DNA from 2 places in the Streptomyces sp. NPDC012825 genome. Region 2 is predicted to be linked to the other one. Evidence: riboswitches for the same ligand, from Rfam matches in the RefSeq annotation. Region 2 holds a riboswitch; the other holds the start of a gene.
What was found. Region 2 has a riboswitch for glycine ahead of gcvP (aminomethyl-transferring glycine dehydrogenase). Riboswitches for the same ligand answer to the same signal wherever they lie in the genome.

Region 1: it holds a riboswitch for glycine, as region 2 does, so the genes downstream of both, gcvT (glycine cleavage system aminomethyltransferase GcvT) here and gcvP (aminomethyl-transferring glycine dehydrogenase) in region 2, are expected to answer to the same signal.

Annotation. Positions count from the first base shown of each region.
Region 1 covers NZ_JBIBBZ010000001.1:1,062,746-1,078,323, reverse strand. Annotated here, with positions in the region: gene ACFY7E_RS05185 (enhanced serine sensitivity protein SseB) at 1-634, opposite strand, end outside; gene ACFY7E_RS05180 (AAA family ATPase) at 759-1,421, opposite strand; glycine riboswitch at 1,574-1,687, shown strand; gene gcvT (glycine cleavage system aminomethyltransferase GcvT) at 1,856-2,980, shown strand; gene gcvH (glycine cleavage system protein GcvH) at 3,058-3,438, shown strand; gene glyA (serine hydroxymethyltransferase) at 3,471-4,739, shown strand; gene ACFY7E_RS05160 (L-serine ammonia-lyase) at 4,899-6,269, shown strand; gene ACFY7E_RS05155 (hypothetical protein) at 6,368-7,609, shown strand; gene ACFY7E_RS05150 (toll/interleukin-1 receptor domain-containing protein) at 7,628-8,287, opposite strand; gene ACFY7E_RS05145 (toll/interleukin-1 receptor domain-containing protein) at 8,284-8,733, opposite strand; gene ACFY7E_RS05140 (PQQ-binding-like beta-propeller repeat protein) at 8,730-9,923, opposite strand; gene ACFY7E_RS05135 (DUF4231 domain-containing protein) at 10,302-11,192, shown strand; gene ACFY7E_RS05130 (EF-hand domain-containing protein) at 11,274-11,489, opposite strand; gene ACFY7E_RS05125 (ATP-binding protein) at 11,905-12,411, opposite strand; gene ACFY7E_RS05120 (enoyl-CoA hydratase/isomerase family protein) at 12,537-13,304, opposite strand; gene ACFY7E_RS05115 (Ig-like domain-containing protein) at 13,389-14,645, opposite strand; gene ACFY7E_RS05110 (Ig-like domain-containing protein) at 14,849-15,578, opposite strand, start outside.
Region 2 covers NZ_JBIBBZ010000012.1:158,034-173,611, reverse strand. Annotated here, with positions in the region: gene ACFY7E_RS23795 (CDP-alcohol phosphatidyltransferase family protein) at 37-645, shown strand; gene ACFY7E_RS23790 (sugar phosphate nucleotidyltransferase) at 762-3,257, shown strand; gene ACFY7E_RS23785 (DUF881 domain-containing protein) at 3,359-4,285, shown strand; gene ACFY7E_RS23780 (small basic family protein) at 4,282-4,614, shown strand; gene ACFY7E_RS23775 (DUF881 domain-containing protein) at 5,001-5,774, shown strand; gene ACFY7E_RS23770 (FHA domain-containing protein) at 5,857-6,792, shown strand; gene ACFY7E_RS23765 (MerR family transcriptional regulator) at 6,824-7,567, shown strand; gene ACFY7E_RS23760 (bifunctional nuclease family protein) at 7,621-8,094, shown strand; gene ACFY7E_RS23755 (MerR family transcriptional regulator) at 8,287-8,904, shown strand; gene ACFY7E_RS23750 (DNA polymerase IV) at 9,011-10,492, shown strand; gene ACFY7E_RS23745 (PRC-barrel domain-containing protein) at 10,675-11,049, opposite strand; glycine riboswitch at 11,162-11,261, shown strand; gene gcvP (aminomethyl-transferring glycine dehydrogenase) at 11,440-14,325, shown strand; gene ACFY7E_RS23735 (DUF5999 family protein) at 14,403-14,609, opposite strand; gene ACFY7E_RS23730 (hypothetical protein) at 14,942-15,532, opposite strand.

The DNA of each region.
Region 1 (15,578 bases), on a different contig from region 2:
CGACGCGGCCGAGGGCCCGGCCGAGGGCGTCCAGGGGGGCGGTGCGGTCGGCGCCCTCCCAGTGGGAGAGCCGGACGCCGATGAAGAGGGCCGGTTCGGTGCCCTCGACGCTGGCGAGGGCGCGGCGGGCGCTGGCGACGACGCCGGTGGCCTCGAACTCGGCGGAGGCGGCGGCGAGGAAGTCGACGGGGTCGTCCTGCCAGTCGGGCTCGAAGAGCCGGACGCGGCCGCCGGACGCGGGGCCGTCGAGCGGGGTCCGGCCGGCGCGGCAGAGCTCGGCGACGGCGGGCGGGGGCAGCGGGACGCCGACGGTGCCGCCGGGGTTCACGGCGATGCCGAGCTGCGGGGGCAGGCCGCGGGCGAAGTCGCGGGCGGGGGCGACGGCGAAGGACATGTGGTCGCCGGCGCAGGCGCGGAGCTGCTGCTCGGAGCTGAAGACGGGGACGTAGGCCGCGCCCTCGATCTCCATGGTGGCGAGGTCCAGGTCGGGGCTGTCGGGACCGCCGCCGTTGGGCAGGGGGACCCAGACCGGGCTGCGGCCCAGCACCTCCAGGAGGCGGGCCCCCGCCCCGGGATCGCCGAGCGAGGCGGCAAGCACCTCTTCGAGCTCGTTGCCCGGCCACGTCACGTCCACGGTCCCGTTCCCCTTCCCGCCCGGCCTGCCGTACCCGGCCGCCCCGCAGCACCCTAACGCCGCCCCGGCGCCGCCGTGGCCGGAAGGGAGGGGTACGGGCGCCCCGGACGCGCGACGAGAGGGGTCAGACCGCCTCCCCGAAGGTGATCGTCCGGAGGGTGTCGGCGGCGTCCCGGTCGAGCAGGGTCGCCGAGGCGCAGCCGTGCGGGAGCCGGCCGGTCCCGGCGGCCCGCAGCAGCCGCCCGACCGCGCGGCGGTGCCGGGCGAAGGCGTACGCGGAGACGCCCCGGCCGCGGGCGTGCTGCCCGGCCCTGGCGGTGTCCGGGGTGACGTCGAGGAGGACCAGGTGCAGCTCGCTCCCCCGCCGGCGGGCCTCGCGGGCGAGCCAGCCGCGCACCCAGGACTGGGTGCCGCAGTCGTGCACGACCACGCTCGCGCCGGAGCGCAGGGCGCGGCGCAGCCCGGCGTAGTGCGCGATCCGGACCAGGGGGCGGTAGAGGGCGTACGGCAGGCGGCGGGGCATCCGGGCCTCCCAGCGCTCCCGGGCGTCCTGGGAGTCGACGCCCCGGTCCCCGGCGGTCCGCTTCATGAGGGTGGACTTGCCGCTGCCGGGCAGCCCGGAGACGACCACGAGGTCCCCGGCCGCGAAGGCGAGGGCGCGGGGGCCCCGGCCGCCGCGCCCGCGCAGGTCCCGCAGGAGCCGGCCCCGTCCCCGGGTCCGGGCGCGGGCCCGTGGGGACGGTATGCCGGTGCCCGTCGCATAGGCGCCGGTGTGCTGGATCGTCATCGCTGCTCCCCCTGACGGGTCTCGGGAGACCCTTCCCAAGAAGTGTAAAGAAACGGTAATGGGACACAAGTGATTTGCCGTGCCGACACCGCGTGCAATGATGTGCGCGCCAGGCGCCCACGGTCGCCTGCCACAACCGCATACCGGCCGTTCGAATCCGCGCGGGAGAGTTCCGGCCACGAAGTGGGTCACCACGGAGTGCGTCCGGGCGCCGAAGGAGCAAGACCCTCCCTTGAATCTCTCAGGCCCCGTACCGCGTGGATGAGGCAGATCTGAAAAGCGGGACACCGTCGTGTCCCCACCCAAGGTGCAAGCCGGGCTCTCGGTGACGAGATGCCCCCGGTGAACCTCTCAGGTTCCATGACAGATGGGGAGGACGTCCTCGCCCGTCATGTCTTCGTCACCGAACGCCCTTGGGACCCGGGAGCCACCCCATGACCACCGCCCCCCGCCTCACCGCCCTCGATGCCCTGCATCGTTCCCTGGGCGCGACCATGACCGACTTCGCGGGCTGGGACATGCCCCTGCGGTACGGCAGCGAGCGCGACGAGCACAACGCCGTCCGCACCCGGGCCGGCCTCTTCGACCTCTCCCACATGGGCGAGATCACCGTCACCGGGCCACAGGCCGTCGAGCTGCTCGACTTCGCCCTGGTCGGCAACATCTCCACGGTGGGCACCGGCCGCGCCCGGTACACGATGATCTGTCGCGAGGACGGCGGCATCCTGGACGACCTGATCGTCTACCGCCTGGGCGAGACCGAGTACATGGTGGTGGCCAACGCCTCCAACGCCCAGATCGTCCTGGACGCCCTCACCGAGCGCGCGGCCGGCTTCGACGCCGAGGTCCGCGACGACCGCGACGCGTACGCCCTGATCGCGGTTCAGGGCCCGGAGTCCCCCGGCATCCTGAAGTCGGTCACCGACGCCGACCTGGACGGCCTGAAGTACTACGCCGGCCTGCCGGGCACGGTCGCGGGCGTGCCCGCGCTGATCGCCCGCACCGGCTACACCGGCGAGGACGGCTTCGAGCTCTTCCTGAGGCCGGAGCACGCCGAGGGCGTGTGGAGGGCGCTGACCGGGGCGGGTGAGGGCGTCGGCCTGATCCCCTGCGGCCTGTCCTGCCGCGACACGCTCCGCCTGGAGGCGGGCATGCCGCTGTACGGCCACGAGCTGACCACCTCCCTGACCCCCTTCGACGCCGGTCTCGGCCGGGTCGTGAAGTTCGAGAAGACGACCAACGAGGGCCGCTTCGTCGGCCGCGAGGCCCTGGAGAAGGCCGCCGAGCGCGCCGAGACCGCCCCGCCGCGCAGGCTGGTCGGCCTGGTCGCCGAGGGCCGTCGGGTCCCGCGCGCCGGGTTCTCCGTCGTCAAGGACGGCGAGGTCGTCGGCGAGGTCACCTCCGGCGCCCCGTCCCCGACGCTCGGGAAGCCGATCGCGATGGCGTACGTGGACGCGGCGCACGCGGAGCCCGGCACCCCGGGTGTGGGCGTGGACATACGGGGCACGCACGAGCCGTACGAGGTCGTGGCGCTGCCGTTCTACAAGCGCCAGAAGTGACGCGTTCGTCCCACCAGGCGTCTCACCCCGCAAGACCGACGTTCATCAGCACTCCCCCGATCCAGGAGAATCAGGTCATGAGCAACCCCCAGCAGCTGCGGTACACCAAGGAGCACGAGTGGCTGTCGGACGCCGAGGAAGGCGTCGCGACCGTCGGCATCACGGAGTTCGCGGCCAACGCGCTCGGTGACGTCGTCTACGCCCAGCTCCCCGAGGTCGGCGACACCGTCACCGCGGGCGAGACCTGCGGTGAGCTGGAGTCGACGAAGTCCGTGAGCGACCTCTACTCCCCAGTCTCGGGCGAGGTCGTCGCCTCCAACCAGGACGTGGTGGACGACCCGTCCCTGGTGAACACGGCTCCGTTCGAGGGTGGCTGGCTGTTCAAGGTGCGCGTCGCAGGTGAGCCGGACGACCTGCTCACCGCCGACGAGTACGCCGCGTTCTCCGCCGGGAACTGAGACCGGGCCCGAAACCCCTTAGGGATCGATTCATGTCGCTTCTGAACACTCCCCTCCACGAGCTGGACCCCGACGTCGCCGCCGCCGTCGACGCCGAGCTCCGCCGTCAGCAGTCCACCCTCGAGATGATCGCCTCGGAGAACTTCGCTCCGGTCGCGGTCATGGAGGCCCAGGGCTCCGTCCTCACCAACAAGTACGCCGAGGGCTACCCGGGCCGCCGCTACTACGGCGGCTGCGAGCACGTCGACGTGGCCGAGCAGATCGCGATCGACCGGCTCAAGGACCTGTTCGGCGCCGAGTACGCCAACGTCCAGCCGCACTCCGGCGCCTCCGCGAACCAGGCCGCCCTCTTCGCGATCGCCCAGCCGGGCGACACGATCCTGGGCCTGGACCTGGCGCACGGCGGCCACCTCACCCACGGCATGCGCCTGAACTTCTCCGGCAAGCAGTTCAACGTGGTCGCGTACCACGTGGACGGGGCCGGTCTGGTCGACATGGCCGAGGTCGAGAGCCTCGCCAAGGAGCACCGCCCGAAGGTGATCATCGCGGGCTGGTCGGCGTACCCGCGCCAGCTGGACTTCGCGGAGTTCCGCCGGATCGCGGACGAGGTCGGCGCCCGCCTGTGGGTCGACATGGCCCACTTCGCGGGCCTGGTCGCCGCCGGTCTGCACCCGAACCCGGTCGAGCACGCGGACGTGGTGACCTCCACCACGCACAAGACGCTCGGCGGCCCGCGCGGCGGCATCATCCTGGCGAAGAAGGAGTTCGCGAAGAAGCTGAACTCCTCCGTCTTCCCGGGCTTCCAGGGCGGCCCCCTGGAGCACGTGATCGCGGCCAAGGCCGTCTCCTTCAAGGTCGCGGCCTCGGAGGAGTTCAAGGAGCGCCAGGAGCGCACCCTGGAGGGCGCCCGGATCATCGCCGAGCGCCTGGTGCGGGACGACGTGACCGCCCACGGCGTCTCGGTCCTGTCCGGCGGCACGGACGTGCACCTGCTCCTGGTCGACCTGCGGGAGTCGGAGCTGGACGGCCAGCAGGCCGAGGACCGCCTCCACGAGGTCGGCATCACGGTCAACCGGAACGCGGTCCCGAACGACCCGCGTCCCCCGATGGTCACCTCCGGCCTGCGCATCGGCACGCCGGCGCTCGCGACCCGCGGTTTCGGGGCCGAGGACTTCCGCGAGGTCGCGGACGTCATCGCCGAGACCCTCAAGCCGGGCTTCGACGCCGAGAAGGCCGAGGCCCTCAAGGCCCGGGTGACCGCCCTCGCGGACAAGCACCCGCTGTACCCCGGCCTGAAGTGACACCTTAGTAATTTCGTACGCTTTTGTTCGTACGGACATCCGGGGCACCGCGCACACTGGAACAACGGGCGCGGTGCCCCGATCCATGTCCCCCGCCCACGCGCTCTCTGCACCACCCCGGCAGACAACGACGTCCAGCCCCCCACAAGGAGTCATCCCGTGGCCATCTCGGTCTTCGACCTGTTCTCGATCGGCATCGGTCCGTCGAGCTCCCACACGGTGGGCCCCATGCGCGCGGCCCGGATGTTCGCCCGCCGCCTGAAGAACGAGGGCCTGCTGGCCCACACCGCGAAGGTGCGGGCGGAGCTGTACGGCTCCCTCGGCGCCACCGGCCACGGCCACGGCACCCCCAAGGCCGTCCTGCTCGGCCTGGAGGGGAACTCGCCCCGCACGGTCGACGTGGAGCACGCGGACGAGGAGTTCGAGCGGATCAAGGCGAGCGGCCGGATCAACCTGCTCGGCGCCCACGAGATCCCCTTCGACTTCGACGCCGACCTGGTCCTGCACCGGCGCAAGGCGCTCCCGTACCACGCCAACGGCATGACGGTCTTCGCGTACGACGCGGAGGGCGGGCTCGTCCTGGAGAAGACGTACTACTCGGTCGGCGGCGGCTTCGTGGTCGACGAGGACGCGGTGGCCGGCGAGAACCCGATCGTCCCGGACGACACGGTCCTGAAGTACCCCTTCCGCACCGGCGACGAGCTGCTCCGCCTCGCGAAGGAGACCGGCCTGTCGATCTCCGCGATGATGCTGGAGAACGAGAAGGCCTGGCGCACCGAGGACGAGATCCGGGCGGGCCTGCTGGAGATCTGGCGGGTCATGCAGTCCTGCGTCTCGCGCGGCATGTCCCGCGAGGGCATCCTGCCCGGCGGCCTGAAGGTCCGCCGCCGCGCCGCGAACTCCGCCCGCAAGCTGCGCTCCGAGGGGAACCCGGAGGCGCACGCCATGGAGTGGATCACCCTGTACGCGATGGCGGTGAACGAGGAGAACGCGGCGGGCGGGCGGGTGGTCACGGCCCCGACGAACGGCGCGGCCGGCATCATCCCCGCCGTCCTGCACTACTACATGAACTTCGTCCCCGGCGCGGACGAGGACGGCGTGGTCCGCTTCCTCCTCGCGGCCGGCGCGGTCGGCATGCTCTTCAAGGAGAACGCCTCGATCTCCGGCGCCGAGGTCGGCTGCCAGGGCGAGGTCGGCTCGGCCTGCTCGATGGCGGCCGGCGCCCTCGCCGAGGTCCTGGGCGGCTCCCCGGAGCAGGTAGAGAACGCCGCCGAGATCGGCATGGAGCACAACCTGGGCCTGACCTGCGACCCGGTCGGCGGCCTGGTCCAGATCCCCTGCATCGAGCGCAACGGCATGGCGGCGGTCAAGGCGGTCACGGCCGCGAAGATGTCGATGCGCGGCGACGGCAGCCACCTGGTCTCCCTCGACAAGGTCATCAAGACCATGAAGGAGACGGGCGCCGACATGAGCGTGAAGTACAAGGAGACGGCGCGGGGCGGGCTCGCGGTGAACATCATCGAGTGCTGAGGTCCCACCGGCCTCGTCACCGTTTCGCGGTTCCCGGGACACCTTCGTACGCGCGCTGGTACGGTCGCACTGTGGCATACAAAAGGATTTTTCCTGCCGTGCTGTCGGCATTGTTCCTGCTAGTGGCCTGCGCCCCGCAAGGGGACGGCAAGAATCCTCCCCCGTCACCGGAGGCTTCCTCTTCAAAAGAAACCCCGGACGAAAAGAAGAATTCATCCGGTTCGAGCGATCCGAACGAGAAGCTGTTCACGAAATCCGCCACGATCGACGACGTGAATAGCTTTCATTCGAACTCCGAGTTCTTCGTGACCGTCGGCGAGGAAAGCGTCATCACCCACGCGGCGAACGGAACGGAAATCGCGCGTTCCGGCATCGCGGGATTCGAAGGCGGTTGCATTCTCGCGGTCGTCGACTCGTCGCCCGAGTCCGGATCGCTGATCTGGGGCAGGGTCACGGAGAAACCGGCCGCCGGACTGGCGCCGGAGACGTGGACCCTGTCGATCGTCGCCACGGACGCCAAGACGTACGAACAGCGCTGGAGCAAGCCGCTCGTCGCGGACTCCGAGGAAGCCCTCAGCTGCCAGGATCCCCAGGAGGCCACCGTCACCAGGGACGAGAAGTGGCTCGCGTTCAGCCAGTGGGTCATCGACCTGACCGACGGCACGTCCCGCGCCCTCGGTGACGGGATCGTCCCCCGCGCCGTGGGAAATCACATCCTGGTGTTCGACGGCGTATGCGCCAATTGTCTCAACGGGATGAAATCGGTACCGGTCACCGACCCGGCGACTGGACGGACACTTTTCTCCTTTCCGGAGCACGACGTCATCGGCGCCCTTTCCGATGTGCCCGGCAAGTTCGCCACGTCCTCCGACGGGTCCACCCTCTTCATTGCCCGCCGCATGTCCGGAGACCCGCTCTCCTACGCACTGCAGTCCCGGTCACTGGCGACCGGAAAGGTGAACTGGGAGATCAAGGGAGTCTCGTACTCGGGGCCGATCAGTGAGAAGGTGACGCTCGTCGAGGACGCCGGCGTGGTGATCTTTCCCGACCTGGCGGCGGCCGACGCGAAAGGCGTCGCCCCCGAGGAGCCGCAGAAAGAACTGGGCCTTTCCCTGAGTGACGGGAAAAAGCTGTGGGAGATTCCCGACCTCGAAGTCTGCACGGCGAATTCCGCCGGTGTCGCGGTCGAGACGAACAACCAGCTGGTGGTGATCGATCCCCGAACAGGCCGCCAGCTGGCCTACACCCCCGATCGGACCGACTGCGGACAGCCGCTCGGCGAGTACTCCTACTACTCCGACGACGACGCGCTGATCCGCGTCCTGCCCCCGGTCGAGTAGTCCGGGGCCCGCCCCGGGTCAGAAGCGGCGTGCGAACCACCGTTTGAGAGTGGCGACGGTGAACACGAGCATCACGAGCGCGATGACGGCCCGCTTCAGGTCCCCGCTCCCTCCGTCGCCGTTGTAGGCGGCGGCGCCGTACAGGAACCCCAGGGTGTCCAGCACCAGCAGGCCCAGGAGGAACTTCGTGTCGCCGCGCATGCCGGCCGGGGTGGCGCGGCGGGGAAAGCGCGGCGCCCCGCGCCCGGGGAACCCCGGGCGCTGCGAGGGCTTGAGGCGCGTGTGGGTGACGGCCCGTTTGAGTACGGCAGCGGCGCGCGCCTCGGGCAGACCGTGCAGGACCACAGGGGTGAGGTTGCCCAACAGGGCTCCGGTCGACGTCGGCTCGACCTCCACGGGAAGCACGGTGAGCCCTTCGCCGGACGGGTCGTCGCGAGCGAAGGACGACCACTCCGCGCCGCCGCGCGAAGAGAAGTGGTAGGAGGTCGAGACGACGGCGATCAGGCGTTTCGCCGCTCGCAGGTCCCGGTCACGGGCCAGGACGCTGTTGTCTCCGGGGGTCTCATGGTCCCAGGCACCCAGCCGGACCGTGTATCCCTCGTTCTCGAGCTGCCAGCCGATCCATTCGGCCCACGTGAGGTCCTCGTCGGCGTAGGAGATGAAGAAGTCGACGGTCATCCGGCACCCGGGAAGGGGGCGGGAGGGCGGGGACGGGAGCGGGCGGGGCGCAAGCCGTCGAGGAGCCTGCCGCGGGCGGTGTCCTCGTCCAGGCCGACCAGCGAGATCCTCGTCCGGGGGCCGAGGAGTCCCTCGACCTCCGTGGGCTTCACCATCACGGGGACGATCAGGCGACGGGAGCCGTCCGGATCCTTGCGGAACACGGTGGTCCATTCGGCTTTCGTCATCCCGGACTCCAGGAAGGCGGGAGTGAGGATCAGGATGATCCGCCGGGCGCTGCGCAGGGCGTCGTCCATGTCCGTGACGAAGTTCCCGCCGGCGGTGAAGTCCAGTAGCTGGACGACCGTGCGGTAGCCGGCGCCTTCGAGGACGTCGTTCGTCCACGCGGCCCAGTTCTTGTCGGCACCGGTGTAGCTGATGAAGTAGTCGGTTGTCTCAAAGGTCATGGGATCGCGATCCTGTACTGGTACGTGGCGGTGGTGTCCTGCTGTTCCTCGTCGGTGTACCTCAGCACTCCGGGGAGGACGTCCGGACATTCGGTGTCCTGGGCGTCGAAGCGCACCTGCCGCTTGGACGTCGCGTCGAGAACGGCCAGTTGATCGTTGGCCCGGAGGTAGACGCGACCATCCGCGATCCCGCAGAAGTCGTCCGACCCGTCGATCTTCCACCGCAGCTTTCCGGACGCCGTGTCGACGGCCGCGAGCGCGCCGAGCGAGCCTCCACCGTTGTCGTGAACGATGGCGGTCCCCGTGGCCGGGTCCAGGTCCATGGTGACCCAGTCGTCGTGTCCGGTGTCCGAATGCCGCAGGGACCAGACGGGCTTCCCCGAGGGGAGGGAGTACCCCCTCATGGCGTTCTCCCCCTGGGCGTCCTCGCTGTCGAGGGCGATCAGGATCCCTCGGTGGGCGGTGGTCTTCCCGAGGTCCTCGCTGTCCGCCGTGACCGGCTCGGCGACGGTTCCGAGCTTCCTGCCGGTGGCGGGCGCCTGGATGTCCACGGAGACCGCGCCGGTGTCGGAGGAACTCCCGCGGGGCAGGCCGAGCCAGCGGTCCAGGACGACCGTCTCTTCCGGAACCTGTCGCGTGACACCGTCGGCGAGCCGGACGAGGTAGGTCTTCAGACCCGGAGAGAGGAGGGCGTGAGTCCCGTCGGAGGTGGCGGACAGGGTGAGCTCCGTGGTGGTCGCGCCCTCGCAGCTGCTCCCCCACTGCGTGCTGTCCCTCTCCACGTCCTTCTTCCACAGCAAGGATCCGGTCACCGCGTCGTGGGCGCGCAGAGAGAGGGTGCCCCGTGCGGGATGGATCCCCTCGGCCGGCCGCGCCACGACGCTCGTGGAGACGATGAGCGAGTGTCCCCCCCGTTCCTGCGGAACGAGCGTGAGCGCACACGCGTTCTTCCACTGGTCGGACGTCTCCAGAGCGAGCGTGTTCGTCTTCCGTCCGCTGCGCAGGTCGAACAGATCCAGCCGATGGCCGCCTCCCGCCGGGGAGTCGAAGACCGCCAGCGTACGGCCGTCCGACACGAGGTGCGGCGGGAAATCGAAGGGGTAGGTCGCCAGCTCCTGGCCAGACGTCGCCGTGGGCTCCGGCGACACGGGCGCCGCCGGTGCCGGGGAGGTGGCGCCGGCCCGGGGCACCGTTCGCGCCGTACCTCCGGCCGGGCGGTCCCCGCTTCCCCGGTCGTCACCGACCGGGCCGCCGCACGCCGTCATCACCCATGCCGTGCCGACGGCACCCGCGACCAGACGCGAACGTAATGGAAAACGACTCACACGGTCTCCCCGAAGCGACGAACGTGCAGTGCAGTCTGCCCCTCCCGGGCCCGTCTGTCAGGCGATGGGGCGAGACTGGTGCGCGGAGCGGCTCCGCCGGAGCTTTCCCGCCGCTCGGCCCGGGCGCCGTTCTCGGGCCGGGGCCCACCCGCGCCCCGTACGCCGTGGAAGGCGCGCCCGCGAGAGACGGCGTCCGGCGCCGAAGGAGTGACGCGAAAGGTGAGGAGCCGTCAGAATCTCATCGTGACGACGACGCAGGAGAACGCGACCATACGAAAGGTCTGGGACCAGCAGAGCATCTGGTCCCAGAGCGCGAACCGGCTCAAGGCATCGGTCGAGACCGCACGTTCGAGGGCCCTGGTCCTGGTGGTCGCGGCGGCCGTACTGGGAGCCGCATCCGCGCAGGTTATGGACTGGAACCCCCGGCTGGGCGCGGTACTGGCCTTCGTCGCCGCCCTCGCCGCCGGCCTTTCCCCCCTGCTGGCCCACCGGGGTGGTCCCGGCCCCATGAGCGACTGGATTCGCACGCGGGCCGTGTCCGAGGCGCTCAAGGGCGAGGTCTACGCCTGCCTCGCCGGCGTGGGCCCCTACGCGGAAAGGGCGAGCGGCGCGGTACTGCTGGCGGAACGCGCCCACAGCTTCCGCGTGGACGCCACCGATCTCGTGCGGCACACCGACGGGATCTCCGCCGAGGTGCGCCCTCTGCCGCCCGTGGTCGACCTGGACACCTACGTCGACCGACGCCTGCGCCGTCAGATCGACTCGTACTACCGTCCCAGAGCCGCGTGGATGCGGAGCAGGGTGGAGTTCTTCGCGAAGACGGAACTCGTCTTCGGCGCCGCGGGCGCCCTGGTGGCCGCGGCGGCCGGGGCCTTCGCGATCGGCGGTCTCGCGGCCTGGACCGGTGTGATCGCTTCCGTCTCCATCGCGGTGACCGCGCATGCGACAGCGCGGCGGTACACCTACCAGCACCTGGAGTTCCTGCGTACCGCCGAGGAACTGGAGCGGCTTCTCGACCGGCGGACGGCAGACCCCTCGCGCCCCGGCGAAAGCGCGGAGTCCTTCGTCTCGAAGTGCGAGCACGTCATCTCCATCCAGAACGAGGCCTGGATGATCCGCTGGAGCGTGGGCTGAGAGAAGCACGGCTTGCGGAAGACGACGCCGCGCCCCGGACGGGCGGCGACCACGGTCGCGCGGCCCGTCCGGGCGGGCGGGTCAGGCCTTGCTGAGGTGCGACCAGAACTCGTCCCACGACAGCCGGCCGTCGCCGTTGTCGTCGCGCTGCTTGATGAGCGCCTCGGCGACCGTCTCGGTGACGTGGAAGTCGCCCAGCTGCGCCATCACGCTCTTGTACTCCGCGGCGGTGATGAAGCCGTCCCCGTCCACGTCGTACCGGTTGAATGCCGTGCGTGCCGACTCGATGTCCGCCACTGTTTCCGCCCCTTCATGGTGCCTGTCTGACGGGGGTCAGATTAGCCGCCCCGGCCCGGTGGGCCGACGGGGGCCGCCGACCGGGACGCCCGCGGCCCTTCGTCAGCCGTCCGACATGCGGACGACCCCAGGAAACAAACAGCGAATCGCATAGTCATTCACTGTTTACAAGGCGGGTGCCACATGTCACCAACGATTCACAGTTAAAGTGTTCAGGTTCGCCCGGTTTGATCCCGGTAAGGGTTTTTGGCGATGGGGGTGCTCGTCTGTCATAGTCGTCGACACGACCTCCATTGACCCGGGCCAGGTCGACACAGCGGCCGTGGATACACCCCCCCGTCCACGGCGCATCACACGGAAGCCCCCAGCTCGCCCCACCACGGCGCACGGGGGCTTCCGTGCGTCCGGGGCGGGGTCAGGGGCGGTCCGCGACCCGCATCTCGAACCAGGTCGTCTTGCCGCGCGGGGCCAGGTCCACGCCCCACCGGTCCGCCAGCTTGTCGACCAGGAAGAGCCCCCGGCCGCTCGTGTCCAGCTCGTGCACCGGCAGCAGACAGGGCAGCCCGCGCGAGGGGTCGCGCACCTCGACCCGGATCGAGCCCCGGCGCCGCTGCAACCGCAGCGCGAAGACCCGGGCGCCGGTGTGCCGGACGGCGTTCCCCACCAGCTCCGAGACCAGGAGGACCGCGTGCTCGGCGAGCTGCGGCCCCAGCCCCCACTGGCGCATCACGACGTGCTGCGTGAGCCGGCGGGCCACCCACGCGGACTCGGGGCGGGACGGCAGCCGCACGTCGTCCTCGGCCGGATTGCCGTACAACTCCACTGCCTCGGCGGCCTGTTCGTCGTCCGCGGCCAGTGACCACCGCGCCGCGGCGGCGCTCGCGCGCTGCCGTGGTTGTTCCCTACCCTCCAGGCCCGCCATGCCCCCCATCATGGCCGGACGGGGCGGCCCGCGGGGGCCGTTCCGCCGGAATCGGCCCCCCACGGGCCCCGGGCAGGCGCCTTACGGACACCTGGCCGACGTCCGCCGTACCCCTTTCGGTCAGCTCAGCCGAATTTCGCCTTCCCCGGGCCCTCCTCGGCGAAGCTGCGCATCCCGCGCTCGCGGTCCTCGGTGGCGAACAGGGCGGCGAACCAGGTGCGCTCGACGGCCAGACCGGTGTCGATGTCGGTCTCCAGGCCCTGGTCGATCGCCTCCTTCGCGGCCCGCAGGGCGACGGCGGGACCCTGCGCCAGCTTCGCGGCCCACGCATGCGCCTGCTCGTACACCTCGGCGGCCGGGACGACCCGGTCGACCAGGCCGAGGGACAGGGCCTCGTCCGCCTTCACCATCCGGCCGGTGAAGATGAGGTCCTTGGCCTTGGAGGGGCCGACGAGGCGGGAGAGGCGCTGGGTGCCGCCCGCGCCCGGGATCAGGCCGAGCAGGATCTCCGGCTGGCCGAGCCTGGCGTTGTCGGCGGCGATCCGGAAGTCGGCGCAGAGCGCCAGCTCGCAGCCGCCGCCGAGGGCATAGCCGGTGACGGCGGCGACGACCGGCTTGGGGATGCGGGCGACGGCGGTGAAGGCGTCCTGGAGGGCGCGCGAGCGCTTGACCATGGCCACGTGGTCCATGACCTGCATCTCCTTGATGTCCGCGCCGGCCGCGAACACCTTCTCGCCGCCGTAGAGGACCACGGCCCGCACGTCGTCGCGGTCGGTCGCCTCCTGGGCGAGCTCGCGCAGCCGGTCCTGGGTGGCGACGTCCAGGGCGTTCATCGGGGGGCGGTCGAGGCGGATCGTGCCGACGCCTTCGGCGACTTCGAGGTTCACAGTCATGGGAGAAGGTTAGGGGCCGTCAACGACGACGGGCCCGGTGCTGTTGCTCACAGCACCGGGCCCCGCCGAAAAGCTCCGGAACGCCTAGGCGATCCACTCCGACCACGGCATGTTCCAGCCGTTGAGGCCGTTGTCCGGCTTGATCTGCTTGTCCTTGGAGTTCTTCACGACGACCACGTCACCGATGATCGAGCTGTCGTAGAACCAGGCCGCCGGGGTCGAGGCGTCCCCCGCGCCCCGGGCGTCCTGGAGGCCGACGCAGCCGTGGCTGACGTTCTCCGAGCCGAAGGTGCTCTTCGGGGCCCAGTAGTTGCCGTGCACGAAGGTGCCCGAGGTGGACAGGCGCATCGCGTGCGGCACGTCCTTGATGTCGTACTCGCCGCCGAAGCCGACCGTGGCGCCGTTCATCCGGGTCACCTCGTACTTCTCGCTGATGACCATCTGACCGTTGTACGTGGTCGTGGACGGCGCGCCCGCGGTGATCGGCAGCGTCTTGACGATCTTCCCGTCGCGCTCGACCTTCATGGTCTTCGCCTCGGCGTCGACGGTGGAGACCTGACGGCGGCCGATGGTGAAGCCGACGGTCTTCTTCTGCTTGCCGTACACACCGGGGCGGCCCTCGACGCCGTCCAGGTTCAGATGGACCGTCACCTTGGTGCCGGCGGCCCAGTACTGCTCGGGGCGGAAGTCCAGGCGGTCGTTGCCGAACCAGTGGGCCTCGATCGGGACGGACGGCACGGCCGTCACCTCGATGGCCTTCTCGACGGCCTCGGGGTCGGTGATGCCCCGGGTGAAGTTGATGGAGACCGGCATGCCGACGCCGACGGTCGAGCCGTCCTCCGGCGTGTAGTGGCCGATGAAGGTGTTCTTCGGGACCAGGGTGGTGAAGGTGGTGTCCTTCGCCGACTCACGGCCCTCGGCGTCCTTGGCGACGGCGTGGACCTTGTACTGGGTGCCCCCGGCCAGGTGGGCGGTGGGCTGCCAGCTGGCGCCGTCCTTCGCGATCTCGCCCTCGACCGCGGTGCCCTTGGAGTCGGCGACCGTGACCGTGGTCAGCCTGCCCTCCTGGGCGGTCACCTTGAGGGCGCCGCTGGTGGCGACCGAGTCGGCGCCGTCCTTCGGAAGGATCGTCACGACGGCCCGGGAGGCCGCGTTCTCCTGCCTGCCGGCGTTCTGGGCCTCCGGGCCCTTCGCTCCGCCGGTGGCCTCCCCGCCGCCGCCGCAGGCGGTGAGCACCAGGAGCAGCGCCCCCGCCGCCAGGGCCTGGAGCCGGACGCCCCCGCGTCGCCGGCCCCGCCCCGTGGTCCCTACCGACGCCCCCGATATCGGCTGCCCGTTCACTGTGGTCTTCTCCCCTCGCACGGCCCGGCACCGCCGCGGCCCCACCCCCGCGCGCATCCACTCGCGCACACGGCGCTAGATAATCACACCGCAGGACACGAAAGATCCTCGCGCATGTCACCGTTCCGTCCCGATCGACGTGCTATGACGACCGAAGCGGCGGGAGGGGCGGGGGACGACGGGGGTGACGGGGAAGGGCGGGGTCAGCGGAGCGCGGAACCGGTCTTCCAGCTCTTCCAGTCCGTGTTCCAGCCGCCGAGACCGTTGTCGGGAGCGACCTTCCGGTCGCGGGAGTTGACCACCTCCACCACGTCGCCGATCAGGGTCCGGTCGAAGAACCAGCCTGCGGGCGACCGCTCGCTGCCGCCCTTCTCGTCCCGGAGCCCCACGCAGCCGTGGCTGACGTTGGCGGTGCCGAAGGTCTCGGGCGGGGCCCAGTAGTTGCCGTGCAGGAAGGTCCCGGACTCGGTGAGCCGCATCGCGTGCGGCACGTCCTTGATGTCGTACTCGCCGCCGAAGCCGACCGTGGCGCCGTTCATCCGCGTCACGTCGTACAGCTCGGTGACGACCATCTTCCCGTTGTACGTGGTGGTCTTCGGCGCTCCCGCCGTGATCGGCAGGGTGGCCAGGACCTCGCCGTCCCTGCGGACCTCCATGGTGTGAGCGGCGGCGTCCACGACGGAGACCTGGGAGCGGCCGACGGTGAAGCCGATCCTCTTGCGCTGGACGCCGTACACGCCGGGCGCCCCCTCGACGTCCCGCAGGCCGATGTCGACGGTGACCCGGGTGCCGGCGGCCCAGTACCGCTCGGGGCGGAAGTCGAGCCGCTCCCCGCCGAACCAGTGGCCGACGACCTCGACCGGCGGGTCGGAGGTGATCCGGACGGCGCGCTCGACCGCGGCCCGGTTCTCGACGGGCCGGCTGAAGGTGAAG
Region 2 (15,578 bases):
GCAACGTCGGCATCATCCCCAGCAGGAGGCCCCCGGGTGGAGGTCCAGGAGACTCGCGTTCAGACCGACCGGGTCCTCACCATCCCCAACATTCTCAGCATGGCGCGTCTCGTCGGCGTGCCGCTGTTTCTGTGGCTGATTCTCCGCCCTGAGTTCGGTGGCCCCAAGAGCGACGGCTGGGCGCTTCTGGTCCTGGCACTCAGTGGCGTCAGCGACTATCTCGACGGGAAACTCGCCCGACGCTGGAACCAGATCAGCAGCCTCGGCCGACTCCTCGATCCGGCCGCCGACCGCCTGTACATCCTGTCCACCCTCGTCGGCCTGACCTGGCGGGAGATCCTTCCGCTGTGGCTGACCGCCGCCCTTCTGGCGCGCGAGGCCATGCTCCTGGTCATGGTGGGAATCCTCCGTCGGCACGGCTACCCGCCGCCGCAGGTCAACTTCCTCGGCAAAGCTGCGACTTTCAACCTCATGTACGCCTTCCCGTTGCTGCTTCTCAGTGACGGAACGGGCTGGCTTTCGTCACTCGCTGAAGTTTTCGGGTGGGCCTTCGCCGGATGGGGTACAACTCTGTATTGGTGGGCAGGGATCCTCTACGTGGTCCAGGTCCGTCGACTCGTGAAGACGGATACCGAGGCCGATTGAGCCCGTTCCTTCTGTGTCGAGCAGCGTCGCCGGCAACAACGAGGAAGTCCGTGGGCTACTGAGCGGACAGGCGAAGTCGGCAGGACCGTCATCTCTTGAAGGAGGACGCTTCCGACATGAAGGCCGTCGTGATGGCCGGTGGCGAGGGAACCCGTCTTCGCCCCATGACCTCGAGCATGCCCAAGCCTCTTCTGCCGGTGGTGAACCGGCCGATCATGGAGCACGTCCTACGACTGCTCAAGAGGCACGGTCTCAACGAGACCGTCGTCACCGTGCAGTTTCTCGCCTCTCTCGTCCGAAACTACTTCGGCGACGGCGAAGAGCTCGGGATGGAGCTCACCTATGCCAATGAGGAGAAACCGCTCGGCACAGCGGGAAGTGTGAAGAACGCCGAGGAAGCGCTGAAGGACGACGCCTTCCTCGTCATCTCGGGGGACGCGCTCACCGATTTCGATCTCACCGATCTCATTGCCTTCCACAAGGAGAAGGGCGCACTCGTCACGGTCTGCCTCACCCGGGTGCCGAACCCCCTGGAGTTCGGCATCACGATCGTCGACGAGGAGGGCAAGGTCGAACGCTTCCTGGAGAAGCCGACCTGGGGCCAGGTCTTCTCGGACACCGTCAACACGGGCATCTACGTGATGGAGCCCGAGGTGTTCGACTACGTCGAGGCCGACACGTCGGTCGACTGGTCGGGGGACGTCTTCCCGCAGCTCATGAAGGAGGGCAAGCCGATCTACGGCTATGTCGCCGAGGGCTACTGGGAGGACGTCGGTACGCACGAGAGCTATGTGAAGGCCCAGGCGGACGTCCTCGAGGGCAAGGTCCAGGTCGACATCGACGGCTTCGAGATCTCGCCCGGGGTGTGGGTCTCGGAAGGCGCCGAGGTGCACCCCGACGCCGTGCTGCGGGGCCCGCTCTACATCGGCGACTACGCCAAGGTCGAGGCCGGCGCCGAGATCCGCGAGCACACCGTCGTCGGCTCGAACGTGGTCGTCAAGAGCGGCGCCTTCCTGCACAAGGCCGTCGTCCACGACAACGTCTACATCGGCCAGCAGAGCAATCTGCGCGGCTGTGTCATCGGCAAGAACACCGACGTCATGCGAGCCGCCCGGATCGAGGACGGAGCCGTCATCGGGGACGAGTGCCTGGTCGGTGAGGAATCGATCGTGCAGGGCAACGTCCGGGTCTATCCCTTCAAGACGATCGAGGCCGGTGCGTTCGTCAACACCTCGGTCATCTGGGAGTCCCGGGGACAGGCCCACCTCTTCGGAGCGCGCGGGGTCTCCGGCATCCTCAACGTGGAGATCACCCCCGAGCTGGCGGTCCGCCTCGCGGGCGCGTACGCCACGACCCTGAAGAAGGGCTCGACCGTCACCACGGCCCGTGACCACTCACGGGGCGCCCGCGCGCTGAAACGGGCGGTGATCTCGGCGTTGCAGGCCAGTGCCATCGACGTCCGGGACCTGGAGAACGTGCCGCTGCCGGTGGCGCGACAGCAGACCGCGCGCGGAAGCGCCGGCGGCATCATGATCCGGACCTCGCCCGGCGTGCCCGACTCCGTCGACATCATGTTCTTCGACGAGCGCGGTGCCGACCTCTCCCAGGGCGGGCAGCGCAAGCTCGACCGGGTCTTCGCGCGCCAGGAGTACCGGAGAGCCTTCCCCGGCGAGATCGGAGACCTCTCCTTCCCGGCGAGCGTCTTCGACTCGTACACCGGGTCGCTGCTGCGGAACGTCGACACCTCCGGGATCGCGGAGGCCGGGCTGAAGGTCGTCGTGGACGCCTCCAACGGCAGCGCCGGGCTCGTCCTGCCCAGCCTGCTCGGACGGCTCGGGGTCGACGCGCTGACGATCAACCCCGGCCTCGACGAGTCCAGGCCCACGGAATCGGCCGAGAGCCGGCGGGCCGGGCTCGTACGGCTCGGGGAGATCGTGGCCTCGGCGCGGGCCGCCTTCGGCGTGCGGTTCGACCCCGTCGGCGAGCGGCTGTCCCTCGTGGACGAGCGGGGCCGGATCATCGAGGACGACCGGGCGCTCCTGGTTATGCTGGACCTGGTGGCGGCCGAGCGTCGCTCCGGGCGGGTCGCGCTGCCGGTGACCACCACGCGGATCGCCGAGCAGGTCGCCGCGTACCACGGCACCCAGGTCGAGTGGACGACCACCTCGCCCGACGACCTCACCAGGGTCGGCCGGGAGGAGTCGACGATCTTCGGCGGTGACGGGCGCGGCGGGTTCATCGTGCCCGAGTTCAGCAGCGTCTTCGACGGGACCGCCGCCTTCGTGCGGCTGCTCGGTCTCGTGGCGCGGACGCAGCTCACGCTGAGCCAGATCGACGCCCGGATCCCGCGGGCCCACGTCCTCAAGCGGGACATCGCGACCCCGTGGGCCGTGAAGGGGCTCGTGATGCGCAAGGTGGTCGAGGCGGCGGGCAGCCGTTCCGTCGACACCACCGACGGCGTCCGGGTGGTCGAGGCCGACGGGCGCTGGGTGATGGTGCTGCCCGACCCCGCCGAGGCCGTCACCCATCTGTGGGCCGAGGGCCCCGACGACGCCTCGGCTCAGGCCCTGCTCGATGAGTGGGCCGCGGTGGTCGACAGCGCAGGTCGCTGACGCGGTGGCCCCATCCGGTGGGGAGGTGCCCAAGGGGTGCCTCCCCACCGGACGGTGGGGCCATTCGGCGGTACGCCCTACGACGTGCGACGATGTGCGGCATGTCGCAGCAGCCCCCCGTTCGGAGCACCGGATCGCCGCCGCCGCGGCCGGACGCGTCCATGTCGCTGCTGAACAACGTGATCGACCACGCCCTCGACGACGGATACGCCGAGGCGACCGCCCGGCGCACCGCCGAGGGCGGTGGGCTGCCCCGCAGTCTGCGGGCGAAGCTCGGCGTCGCCGCAGGTCTCCTGCTCGCGGCCGCCGTGGTGACCGTCGGCGCGGCCGAGGCGCGGGTCTCCGCGCCGGTCGTCGCCAAGGAGCGGCAGGAACTGATCGACCGGATCGACGCGGAGACCTCGGAGGCCGACGGCCTGGAGCAGGACGTCGAGCGGATCCGTACCGAGGTCGGGGAACGCCAGCGGAAGGCGCTCCAGGAGTACGGCGGCGACCAGGCCGAGCTGGTGGCGCTGCTCTCGGGCGCGACGCCGGTGCACGGCCCCGGGGTGCGGCTCGTCGTCGACGACGCCAAAAACACCGATGCCGGTGGCGGCGGTCCCCGGGAGAGCAGCGGCTTCTCCGACACGGGCCGGGTCCGCGACCGGGACATGCAGCGCGTGGTCAACGGACTGTGGGAATCGGGCGCCGAGGCGGTCGCGATCAACGGGCAGCGGCTGACGTCGCTGTCCGCGATCCGAGCCGCCGGCGACGCCATACTCGTCGACAACAAGCCGTTGGTGCCGCCGTACACCGTCCTCGCGATCGGGGACGGGCAGAAGCTGAGCACCGCGTTCCAGGACAGTGCCGACGGGCAGTACCTGCACGCGCTGGTGGAGAACTTCGGGATCAGGAGCAGCATCTCCGCCGAGGGCGACGTGCGCCTTCCGGCCGCGCCGAGCCTGACCGTACGTACCGCAGAGCCGAGGGGGGCCGGGGCGACGCCCTCCGGTCGGGCCACGGCCGACACAGGGAAGGGCACATCGTGATCGCCGTACTGGGCCTGATCGTCGGAGTGGTGGTCGGACTGTTGGTCCGCCCCGAAGTTCCGGCGGTGGTCGAGCCCTATCTTCCGATCGCCGTGGTCGCCGCCCTCGACGCGGTCTTCGGCGGACTGCGGGCCATGCTCGACGGGATCTTCGTCGACAAGGTCTTCGTGGTCTCCTTCCTGTCCAACGTGGTCGTGGCCGCGCTGATCGTCTTCCTCGGCGACAAGCTGGGTGTGGGCGCGCAGCTGTCGACCGGTGTGGTCGTCGTCCTCGGCATCCGGATCTTCTCCAACGCGGCCGCCATCCGGCGCCACGTGTTCCGGGCGTGAGGCCGATGAGCGAGAACCCGCAGAACCCCCAGAACCCTCAGAACCCGGAGGCTCCCCGGGGCCCTGAGGAGGCTCAGGCGCCTCAGTCACCTCAGGTCCCTCAAGCTCCCCAGGACCCGCGGATTCCCCGGGACTCCGAGATCCCTCGGGACCGGCAGAGTTCCGGGAAGCCCGAGGTTCCCGAAGGAACCGGGGCCCCCGAGAGGGCCGGGGTGTCCGACGTGCCCGAGGACGAGAACACCCGGGTCCTCCGGAAGGTGGAGGAGCGCCCGTCCGCCGCCCACCCGCACCAGCACCGGAAGCCGCCGGGCGCGCCCGTGCCCGGCGCGGTCCCCGGTGGTCCGTCGGCGCGGGAGGGCACGGACCGGGGCGTACGGCAGCCCGAAGTGCCGCCGGCCGCCGCCGAAACGCCGGTCGCCGACGCGTCCGTACGGGACGAACAGGGCGGACGGCGCAGGCTGATCTCCGCGCTGTGGCCGCCGAGGGTGACCAGGGCCCAACTCGTCGTCGCCCTGCTGCTGTTCGGCCTCGGGCTCGGCCTGGCCATCCAGGTCTCCTCGACCAGCGACAACAGCGCCCTCCGGGGCGCCCGCCAGGAGGACCTGGTGCGGATCCTCGACGAGCTCGACGACCGCACCCAGCGCCTGGAGGACGAGAAGACCCGCCTGGAGAAGCAGCGTTCCGAGCTGGAGTCCAGTTCGGACCAGGCCGAGGAGGCGCGCAAGCAGACCCAGGAGAAGGAGCGGCAGCTCGGCATCCTGGCCGGCACGGTCGCCGCCGAGGGCCCCGGCATCACCCTGTCCGTCGGGGACCCCACCGGATCCGTCGAGTCGGACATGCTGCTCGACGCCATCCAGGAGCTGCGCGCGGCGGGCGCCGAGGCGATCCAGGTCAACGGTGTGCGCGTGGTGGCGGACAGTTATTTCACCGGTAGCGGTGACGACATGCGGATCGATGGAACGAAGGTGGCCGCTCCGTACGTCTTCAAGGTCATCGGCAAGCCGGAGGATCTCGAGCCCGCGCTCAACATCCCCGGCGGTGTCGTGCAGACCCTCGAGAAGGAGCAGGCCACGGCCACGGTGGAGCGGGCGGCGAAGATCGTCGTCGACGCCTTGCGACCTGCGAAGCGGCCTGACTACGCTCAGTCGTCCTCGCAGTGAGGAGGCGTGAGAAGGGGGTCCCGCGACAAGGGCAGGGCCTTGCGGGGGGTCGGCGCATCACAACGGTGGTGCGTGGTGGAAACTGTCCGGAGGATACGGACGTTGTGAAGGTGTCCGGGTCGGCAGGTGTGATGGATCACGGTTCGTCCTGCCCCACGGGCGGGTCTGTTTCGGTCAAGGGGAATCGCCCGTGAAGTTGTTTGCGAAGTTGTTCGGCAAGAGCGCACGCGAGGACGGCGGCAACGCCCGGCACCGCGCGCCGCGCCACGCCCAGAGCGAGGAGCAGGGCGGCGAGCGCCCGCTCTTCCGTGACGAGGTCGGAGGCCGGGGCGGTGACATTCCCGGCGCACCGGGCGCGTCTTCTGTTGACCCCGCCGGGGCCGCCCGCATAGGTTTCGGAGAACCATCAAGTACGGGTGGAGGGTTTTCCTCCGACCCGTACGCGACACAGACCTCGGCGGGGCAGCCGCGGCAGGAGGATGCGTCCATGCCGGTGTGTACGAGGTGCGGCCACCGCAACGCGGCCGACAGCCGCTTCTGCTCCCACTGCGGCACGCCGCTGCGGGGCGGGATCGCCCCCGAGCGCGCGTCGGAGACGACGTCGACGATCTCCATCTCGGGTCTCGAGGCCTATGACGCGGAGGTCACCGGCCAGACCGTGCTGCCCTCGCTCTCCCCGGAGGCGCTGGCGGCCGTGGAGGCGCTGCCGCTGGGGTCCGCGCTCCTCGTGGTGCGCCGGGGGCCGAACTCCGGCAGCCGGTTCCTCCTCGACGGGGAGCTGACGACGGCCGGCCGTCACCCGCAGAGCGACATCTTCCTGGACGACGTCACGGTCTCCCGTCGCCACGTCGAGTTCCGGCGGGCGCAGGACGGCAGCTTCACCGTCTCCGACGTCGGCAGCCTCAACGGCACGTACGTCAACCGCGAGCCGATCGACTCCGTCGTTCTGTCCAACGGTGACGAGGTGCAGATCGGCAAGTACCGGCTGGTCTTCCATTCGAGCCAGCGGGGCGTGTGACGCCCCGGGGAATCCCCTTCAGGGAAGGTCCATGCTGCGAACACCGACGGGCGGTGCCGGATCCGGCACCGCCACCGCGGGCGACAGGCTGGTCAGCATCGGCACGGTGCTGAACCAGCTGCGCGACGAGTTTCCCGAAGTGACCATCTCCAAGATCCGGTTCCTGGAGGCCGAGGGGCTCGTCGAGCCCCGGCGGACGGCCTCCGGATACCGGAAGTTCAGCCCGCAGGACGTGGAGCGGCTCGCCCGGATCCTGCGGATGCAGCGGGACCACTACCTTCCGCTGAAGGTCATCCGCGAGCACCTCGACGCCCTCGCCCGGGGGGAGCGGGTCGAGCTCCCGGCCCCCGGGCGCCGGAAGGACCTCCTGGAAGGGCCCTGGGAGCAGGACCCGGAGCCGCCGGCCGCCGCGCGGCTCGGACGGGCCGAGCTGCTCGCCGCCGCCGAGGTCACCGAGACCGAGCTCGTCGAGTGGGAGGCGTACGGTCTGATCGCCGAGGCGGAGGGCGGGGGCTACGACGCCGAGACCGTCACCGCCGCCCGGCTCGTGGCGGATCTGGGGAGATTCGGTCTGGAGCCCCGTCATCTGCGGTCCGTGAAGGCGGCCGCCGACCGGGAGGCCGCGCTGATCGAACAGGTGGTCGCGCCACTGCGCCGGCACCGCAATCCGCAGACCAGAGCCCATGCGGAGGCCACCGCCCAGGAGCTGGCCGCGCAGTCGGTGCGGCTGCACGCGGCCCTGGTACAGATCGCCCTGGGCACCCGCTCGCAGTGACCGGGGAGGGGCCCGACTATCCAAACCGGTCGGGCACGTCCTAGGGTTGCTGTGTGAACGAGCTCGACGTTGTGGGTGTCCGAGTGGAAATGCCCTCCAATCAGCCGATCGTGCTCCTCCGTGAAGTGGGGGGCGATCGTTACCTCCCCATCTGGATCGGACCGGGGGAGGCGACCGCCATCGCCTTCGCGCAGCAGGGAATGGCCCCTCCGCGACCGCTGACGCACGACCTTTTCAAGGACGTGCTGGAGGCCGTGGGGCAGGAACTCACCGAAGTCCGCATCACGGATCTGCGTGACGGGGTCTTCTACGCCGAACTGGTCTTCGCCAGCGGCGTCGAGGTGAGCGCCCGGCCGTCCGACGCGATAGCGCTGGCCCTCCGGACCGGGACGCCGATCTTCGGCAGTGACGGCGTCCTGGACGACGCCGGCATCGCGATCCCGGACGAGCAGGAGGACGAGGTGGAGAAGTTCCGCGAATTCCTCGACCAGATCTCACCGGAGGATTTCGGGACCAACAGTCAGTGAGACCGGGCGGTGCGGCCACGGGCCGTTCGCGGGGTGCTGTCAGAGCATTCGAGTAGCCTTTCCCCGAAGAGAGACACGGGAAACCACTCTCAGGGTGATTATCACTCGGCGTGCCGAGTGTGGCGATCGTTGACGCACCCCGAGCGACTGCCTACCTTCGTGTGGGCAGGTCAAGGACGGAGGGTCGGCGTGATGAGCAGCGCGGACGGTACGGCGGGCAGCTCCCTCGGACGCGTGTCCGGGGAGAACGGTCCGTATCCGCTTCACGGCAGTGTGGGCGACTTCGCTACGGGCGCCGGTACGGGCGCGGCGGACGAGGTGATCGGCTACCGCGGCCCCACGGCGTGCGCGGCCGCCGGCATCACCTATCGCCAGTTGGACTACTGGGCACGCACCGGTCTCGTGGAACCGAGTGTGCGGCCCGCGTACGGGTCGGGGACGCAGCGGCTCTACAGCTTCCGCGACGTCGTCGTCCTGAAGATCGTCAAACGTTTCCTCGACACCGGGGTGGCCCTCCAGAACATCCGGGCCGCGGTGCAGCACCTGAGGGCCCGGGGCTTCCGGGACCTGGAGCGGATGACGCTCATGAGCGACGGGGCCACGGTCTACGAGTGCTCCTCGCCCGACGAGGTCGTCGACCTGCTCCAGGGCGGGCAAGGCGTCTTCGGCATCGCCGTCGGCGTGGTCTGGCGGGACGTGGAGGCCGCGCTCTCGCAGCTGCACGGGGAGCGGGTGGACACCGGCGAGACGCTCGTGGGGCACAACCCCGGCGACGAGCTGGCCCGCAGACGGCGGGACCGGGCGGTCTGAGCCGGCTTCCGGGACGGCTCCCGAGGCGTTTCCAGGGGCTGCTCCGTGGTGGGGCGGGCCGTGGGGCGATCGGGCGTTGTCAGTGGCGTGGGGGAGCATCGGGGTCGTGAGAGCCGCGCCGACGATCCTGCATCTCGACATGGACGCCTTCTTCGCCGCCGCCGAGCAGGCGTCGAAGCCCAGCCTGCGCGGAAAACCCGTGATCGTGGGCGGGCTCGGGCCACGGGGAGTGGTCGCCACCGCCTCGTACGAGGCGCGCCGCTTCGGGGTCCACTCGGCGATGCCGATGGGCCAGGCGCGGCGGCTCGCGCCGAACGCGGCCTACCTCGTGCCGCGCTTCGCCTTCTACCGGTCGATCAGCGAGCAGGTCATGCGGCTGCTCGGGAGCCTGTCCCCGCTGGTGGAGCCCCTCAGCCTCGACGAGGCCTTCGTGGACCTGGAGGCCGGGGGAGTCGCCGACGACACGGCGAGCGCGCGGGCCGCGGGGGAGCGGCTGCGGGCCGACATCCTCGCCATGACGGGCCTCAGCGGGTCGGTGGGGCTCGCGGGCTCCAAGATGCTCGCGAAGATCGCCTCCGAGCAGGCGAAGCCGGACGGGCTCGCACTCATACCGCCGGGCACCGAACGGGAGCTCCTGGGGCCGAAGTCCGTGCGGATCCTGCCCGGGGTCGGTCCGGCGACCGGGGAGCACCTGCGGCGGGCCGGGATGACGACCGTGTCCGACCTCGCGGAAGCGGGCGAGGACGAGCTCGTACGGCTCCTGGGGCGGGCGCACGGGGCCTCGCTGTACCGGATGGCCCTGGGGCACGACGACCGGCCCGTGGTGGCCGAGCGGGACGCCAAGTCCGTCTCGGTCGAGGACACCTTCGCGGTGGACCTGCACGACCGGGTGCGGATCCGGGCCGAGGTCGAGCGGCTCGCGGAGCGGTGCGTGGGGCGGCTGCGGGCGTCGGGGCACTCGGGGCGGACGATCGTCCTGAAGGTGCGGAGGTTCGACTTCTCGACGCTGACCCGGTCCGAGACGCTGCGGGGGCCCACGGACGCGCTGGGAGTGGTCCGGGAGGCCGCGGGGCGGCTGCTCGACTCGGTGGACACCACGGGGGGTGTGCGGCTGCTCGGGGTGGGGGTGAGCGGGCTCGCGGACTACACGCAGGAGGACTTGTTCGCCCAGTCCGCCCAGGCGGAGCCTGCGGGTGGGCGGAGCGGGGGCGGTACGGGTGCCGGTGCCGCTCCGGTGGTGGCCGAGGCCGTCGTGGCCGAGCCGGCCGGGCCCGCCGAGCGGTACTGGGCGCCCGGGCACGACGTGCGGCACGCGGTGCACGGGGCCGGGTGGGTGCAGGGGAGCGGGCTCGGGCGGGTCACGGTGCGGTTCGAGGAACCGGGGTCGGCACCGGGGCGGGTGCGGACGTTCGCCGTGGACGATCCGGAGCTGGAGGCGGGGGAGGCGTTGCCGCTGGTGCGGGATTCCGTGCCGGGGCGGGATCGGGGGCCGAGGTCGGTGCCGGCGCCTGTGCCGCCGACGGCTGCGGGTCGTGGGGGTGCGCCCGGCCTGCCGGCCGGGCCGGATTCCCACCCGCACCACCCGTGACGGTGGGTGGGCGGAGGTGCGGGTCTTCCCGTGGGGCGTACCGCGTCGTCGGCGGCTGCGGGTCGCGGGGTACCTTCGGCCGGGCCGAGGGCTCGTCCGGCCGTCGCCCGTGGGCCGGGGACCGCTTGCCCGTCGTCCCCGGCGACGGGCGGGTTTCTCGGTGGGCGGGGGCGGCTCCGGGTTCAGGCGCCCTCTTGGCCCGCCAGGCGGCCGAAGTCCTTGTCCGGGGTGTCCGTGGGGGGTGGGGGGAGGGTGAGGCTGTAGTGGCGGTAGAGCTGGAGTTCCTGTTCCGGGGAGAGGTGGCGGCCCACCCCGAAGTCCGGGGCGTCCTTGATGAGGGCGCGTTCGAACGGGACGTGGAGGCCGTCGTCGAGCAGGTCGCTCGGCTCCAGCGGGACGAACGCGTCTCTGCTGAACAGGCCGGTGCGGACCGCGGCCCATTCCGGGACGCCCGTCGCGTCGTCGAGGTACACCTCGTCGACGGTTCCGATCTTGTGTCCGTTCCGGTCGTACGCCTTGCGGCCGATCAGGCTGCGCGGATCGATGTCGGTCTGCACGGTCCCTCCAACTGGTCGCAACTCCTCTACCCCCTACCAAAGGGCACATCCGGGATGTCGGCCACTTGAGCGAAAGGAGCCGCAACCGCGCTGGTAGGCTGGGTGTGGCTGTCGACCCCGTGCGGGAGAGTCCCCCGGAGAAACCTTCCGGAGGACGCCGAAGGAGCAAATCCTCCCCGGAATCTCTCAGGCCCCCGTACCGCACGGACGAGGTCACTCTGGAAAGCAGAGCGGATGTCCGACGGCATGCGCTCTCACCGACGGTGAAAGCCGGCGTGCCGCGAGGCGTGCCGGTGAAGCTCTCAGGTTGAGATGACAGAGGGGGAGGCCGTCCGGGCACCCGCGCCGTGGTGCCCCTCGCAGGTCGTGACGACCAGGAGGCCTCCGTACATGACCGCCAACCGCATTCCGCTCTCCGAGCTCGAGCAGGGCATCCCGTTCGAGCAGCGGCACATCGGGCCCGACGCCGAGGCCCGGGCCAAGATGCTCGCCCAGGTCGGTTACGGCTCGCTCGACGAGCTCACGGCCGCCGCGGTGCCGGACGTGATCAAGAACGCCGAGGCGCTGGGCCTGCCGGCCGCGCGCACCGAGGCCGAGGTGCTCGCCGAGCTGCGCTCGCTCGCCGACCGCAACCAGGTCCTCGCCCCGATGATCGGCCTCGGCTACTACGGCACCTTCACCCCGCCGGTGATCCTCCGGAACGTGATGGAGAACCCCGCCTGGTACACGGCCTACACGCCGTACCAGCCGGAGATCTCCCAGGGCCGCCTGGAGGCCCTGCTGAACTTCCAGACGATGGTCGCCGACCTGACCGGCCTGCCCACCTCCGGCGCCTCCCTGCTCGACGAGGGCACCGCCGCCGCCGAGGCCATGGCGCTGTCCCGCCGCGTCGGCAAGGTCAAGAAGGGCGTCTTCCTCATCGACGCCGACGCCCTGCCGCAGACGATCGCCGTCATCGAGACCCGCGCCGAGCCGACCGGCGTCGAGGTCGTCGTCGCCGACCTGGCCGAGGGCATCCCCGCCGAGGTCGCCGAGCGCGGCGTCTTCGGCGTGCTGATCCAGTACCCCGGTGCCTCCGGTGCCGTACGCGACATCAAGCCGCTGATCGACGCGGCCCACGAGCTCGGTGCGATCGTCACCGTCGCGGCCGACCTGCTCGCCCTCACCCTGCTCACCTCGCCCGGCGAGCTCGGCGCCGACATCGCCGTCGGCACCACGCAGCGGTTCGGCGTCCCGATGGGCTTCGGCGGCCCGCACGCCGGTTACATGGCCGTCCAGGACAAGCACGCCCGCTCCCTGCCCGGCCGGCTCGTGGGCGTGTCCGTCGACGCCGACGGCAACCGCGCGTACCGCCTGGCCCTCCAGACCCGCGAGCAGCACATCCGTCGCGAGAAGGCCACCAGCAACATCTGTACGGCCCAGGTGCTGCTCGCGGTCATGGCCGGCATGTACGCCGTCTACCACGGCCCCGACGGCCTCAAGGGCATCGCGCTCCGCACCCACCGGTACGCCGCGATCCTCGCCGCGGGGCTGCGCGCCGGAGGCGTCGAGCTGACCGGGGACGTCTTCTTCGACACCCTCACCGCCCGCGTCCCCGGCAAGGCCGACAGGATCGCCGCCGCCGCCCGCGAGGCCGGTGTGAACCTGTACCGCGTCGACGCCGACCGCGTGTCGGTCTCCTGCGACGAGACCACCACGCGCGAGCAGCTCGCCGCCGTCTGGGACGCCTTCGGCGTCACCGCCGACGTCGAGGCCCTGGACGCCGCCACCGAGGACGCGCTGCCCGCCGGTCTGCTGCGCTCCGACGCGTACCTGACCCACCCGGTCTTCCACGCGCACCGCTCCGAGACCTCGATGCTGCGCTACCTGCGCCGCCTCGCGGACCGCGACTACGCGCTCGACCGCGGCATGATCCCGCTCGGTTCCTGCACGATGAAGCTGAACGCGACCACCGAGATGGAGCCGGTGACCTGGCCCGAGTTCGGCCAGATGCACCCCTTCGCCCCGGTCGGGCAGGCCGAGGGCTACGTCACGCTCATCACCGAGCTGGAGGAGCGCCTCGCCGAGGTCACCGGCTACGACAAGGTGTCGATCCAGCCCAACGCCGGTTCGCAGGGCGAGCTGGCCGGTCTCCTCGCCGTCCGCGCGTACCACCGGGCCAACGGCGACGAGCAGCGCACCGTCTGCCTCATCCCGTCCTCCGCGCACGGCACCAACGCCGCCTCCGCGGTGATGGCCGGCATGAAGGTCGTCGTCGTCAAGACCGCCGACGACGGCGAGGTCGACGTCGCGGACCTGCGGGCCAAGATCGCCCAGTACCGCGACGAGCTGTCCGTCCTCATGATCACCTACCCGTCCACGCACGGCGTGTTCGAGGAGCACGTCGCGGACATCTGCGCCGAGGTCCACGAGGCCGGTGGCCAGGTGTACGTCGACGGCGCCAACCTCAACGCCCTGGTCGGCCTGGCCAAGCCGGGTCACTTCGGCGGCGACGTCTCGCACCTGAACCTGCACAAGACCTTCTGCATCCCGCACGGCGGCGGCGGCCCCGGCGTCGGCCCGGTCGGCGTCCGCGCCCACCTCGCCCCGTACCTGCCGAACCACCCGCTCCAGCCCACCGCGGGCCCGGAGACCGGCGTCGGCCCCATCTCGGCCGCCCCGTGGGGCTCCGCCGGCATCCTGCCGATCTCCTGGTCGTACGTGCGCCTGATGGGCGGCGAGGGCCTCAAGCGCGCCACCCAGGTCGCGGTGCTCGCGGCGAACTACATCGCCAAGCGCCTGGAGCCGCACTTCCCGGTGCTCTACACCGGCCCGGCCGGTCTGGTCGCCCACGAGTGCATCGTGGACCTGCGCCCGCTGTCCAAGGCGACCGGCGTCACCGTCGACGACATCGCCAAGCGCCTGATCGACTACGGCTTCCACGCGCCGACCATGTCCTTCCCGGTGGCCGGCACGCTGATGATCGAGCCGACCGAGTCCGAGGACCTGACCGAGCTCGACCGCTTCTGCGACACGATGATCGCGATCCGGGCCGAGATCGAGAAGGTCGCCGCGGGCGAGTGGCCGGCGGAGGACAACCCGCTGCGCAACGCCCCGCACACCGCGGCCGCGCTCGGCGGCGAGTGGAACCACCCGTACACGCGGGACGAGGCGGTCTTCCCGGCCGGGGTCTCGGCCGCCGACAAGTACTGGCCGCCGGTGCGCCGCATCGACGGCGCCTTCGGCGACCGGAACCTGGTCTGCTCCTGCCCGCCGCTGGACGAGTACGACCACTGAGGGCGCGGGCCCCGACGACCCGAGGGCCGGTCCGGAGAGTTCTTCTCCGGACCGGCCCTCGGGCTTCGTGCGCCCCGTCAGGCGGCGGTCGTCACCCGGCCCGCCGTGAGCGGCCGGTGCGGGGCGATGATCTGCCCGTCCGGCAGGAGTTCACCGGTGTCCTCGAAGAGCAGGACGCCGTTGCACAGCAGGCTCCAGCCCTGCTCCGGGTGGTGTGCCGTCAGTCGGGCCGCCTCGCGGTCGGCGGAGTCGGCGGTGGGACAGGCGGGCTGGTGCTGGCACATGGGTGGATTCTTTCGCTGGGTCGTGGTGGATGTCCTGCGGCTCTGCGCGCTCATGGCCGCCCCCGTCGGTCGGTTCGGTTCCGGTCCAAGTCTTGCCCCCGGGACGGACTTCCGCAGGGATTTCGCGGCAGCTCGTCCTCTCCTGGGAGGACGCGTCACCCGCAGGGGCGGTTCGGCTCAACCACCCCGTCCCTTCGGATGGTTCGGGGTGGTCCGAGCGGGCTAGTCCGTAAGGGAGGGGTGTTCGAGAGGCGCGTTCGGGCGCGCGTTTCGGACAGCAGTGCGCCCCGTGACCCGGCCGGGTCACGGGGCGTGGACACGCGTGGGACGGATCAGGCGGGCGCCGCCGAGCCCAGGAGGGGCGGCGGCGCGAGGCGCGTACTGAGGACGGGCAGGAGGTCCGCGATCGGGAACGGGCGGTGGGACGCGATCCCCGGAGGCGCGGGGGCCAGCGGCACCAGCAGGTCGGTGGCGCCCGGGGTGACGGTGGTGCCGTCCGTCTCCGGGTCGGTGTGCAGCCAGAGGGTCATCATGTAGAGCTCCGGTACGGAGAGCAGCCGGGGCTGGTACACGTCCGGCAGGCCTTCGGCCTGGTGCAGGGCCCGTTCCGTGGCGGAGACGTACGGTCCCTCGAAGAAGTGCGAGAAGGACCAGCCGTCCGGGGTGAGCATGCTGTCCGCGGCGGCGATCGTCCGGTCCCCGTTCCGGATCAGGAAGCGCCATCCGGCGAGCCGGATGCGGGGCGGGTGCCCCGGTGCTCCGGTGACACCCAACACATGGACGGGCAGGTGGAGTTCGGGACTCAGTGGTCCCTGCGCCGCCCGCAGGGCGGGGGTGCGCGCCTCACGGACGGCGGTCGGTGAGCCGAGCGCCGCGAGGACGCTGCGGAGGGCCGGCGCAGGGGCCGGAGAGGGTCGGAGCATGATGGGTCGCCTCTCGCTCAGGAGACACGGTGACGCGTGGGCAGGT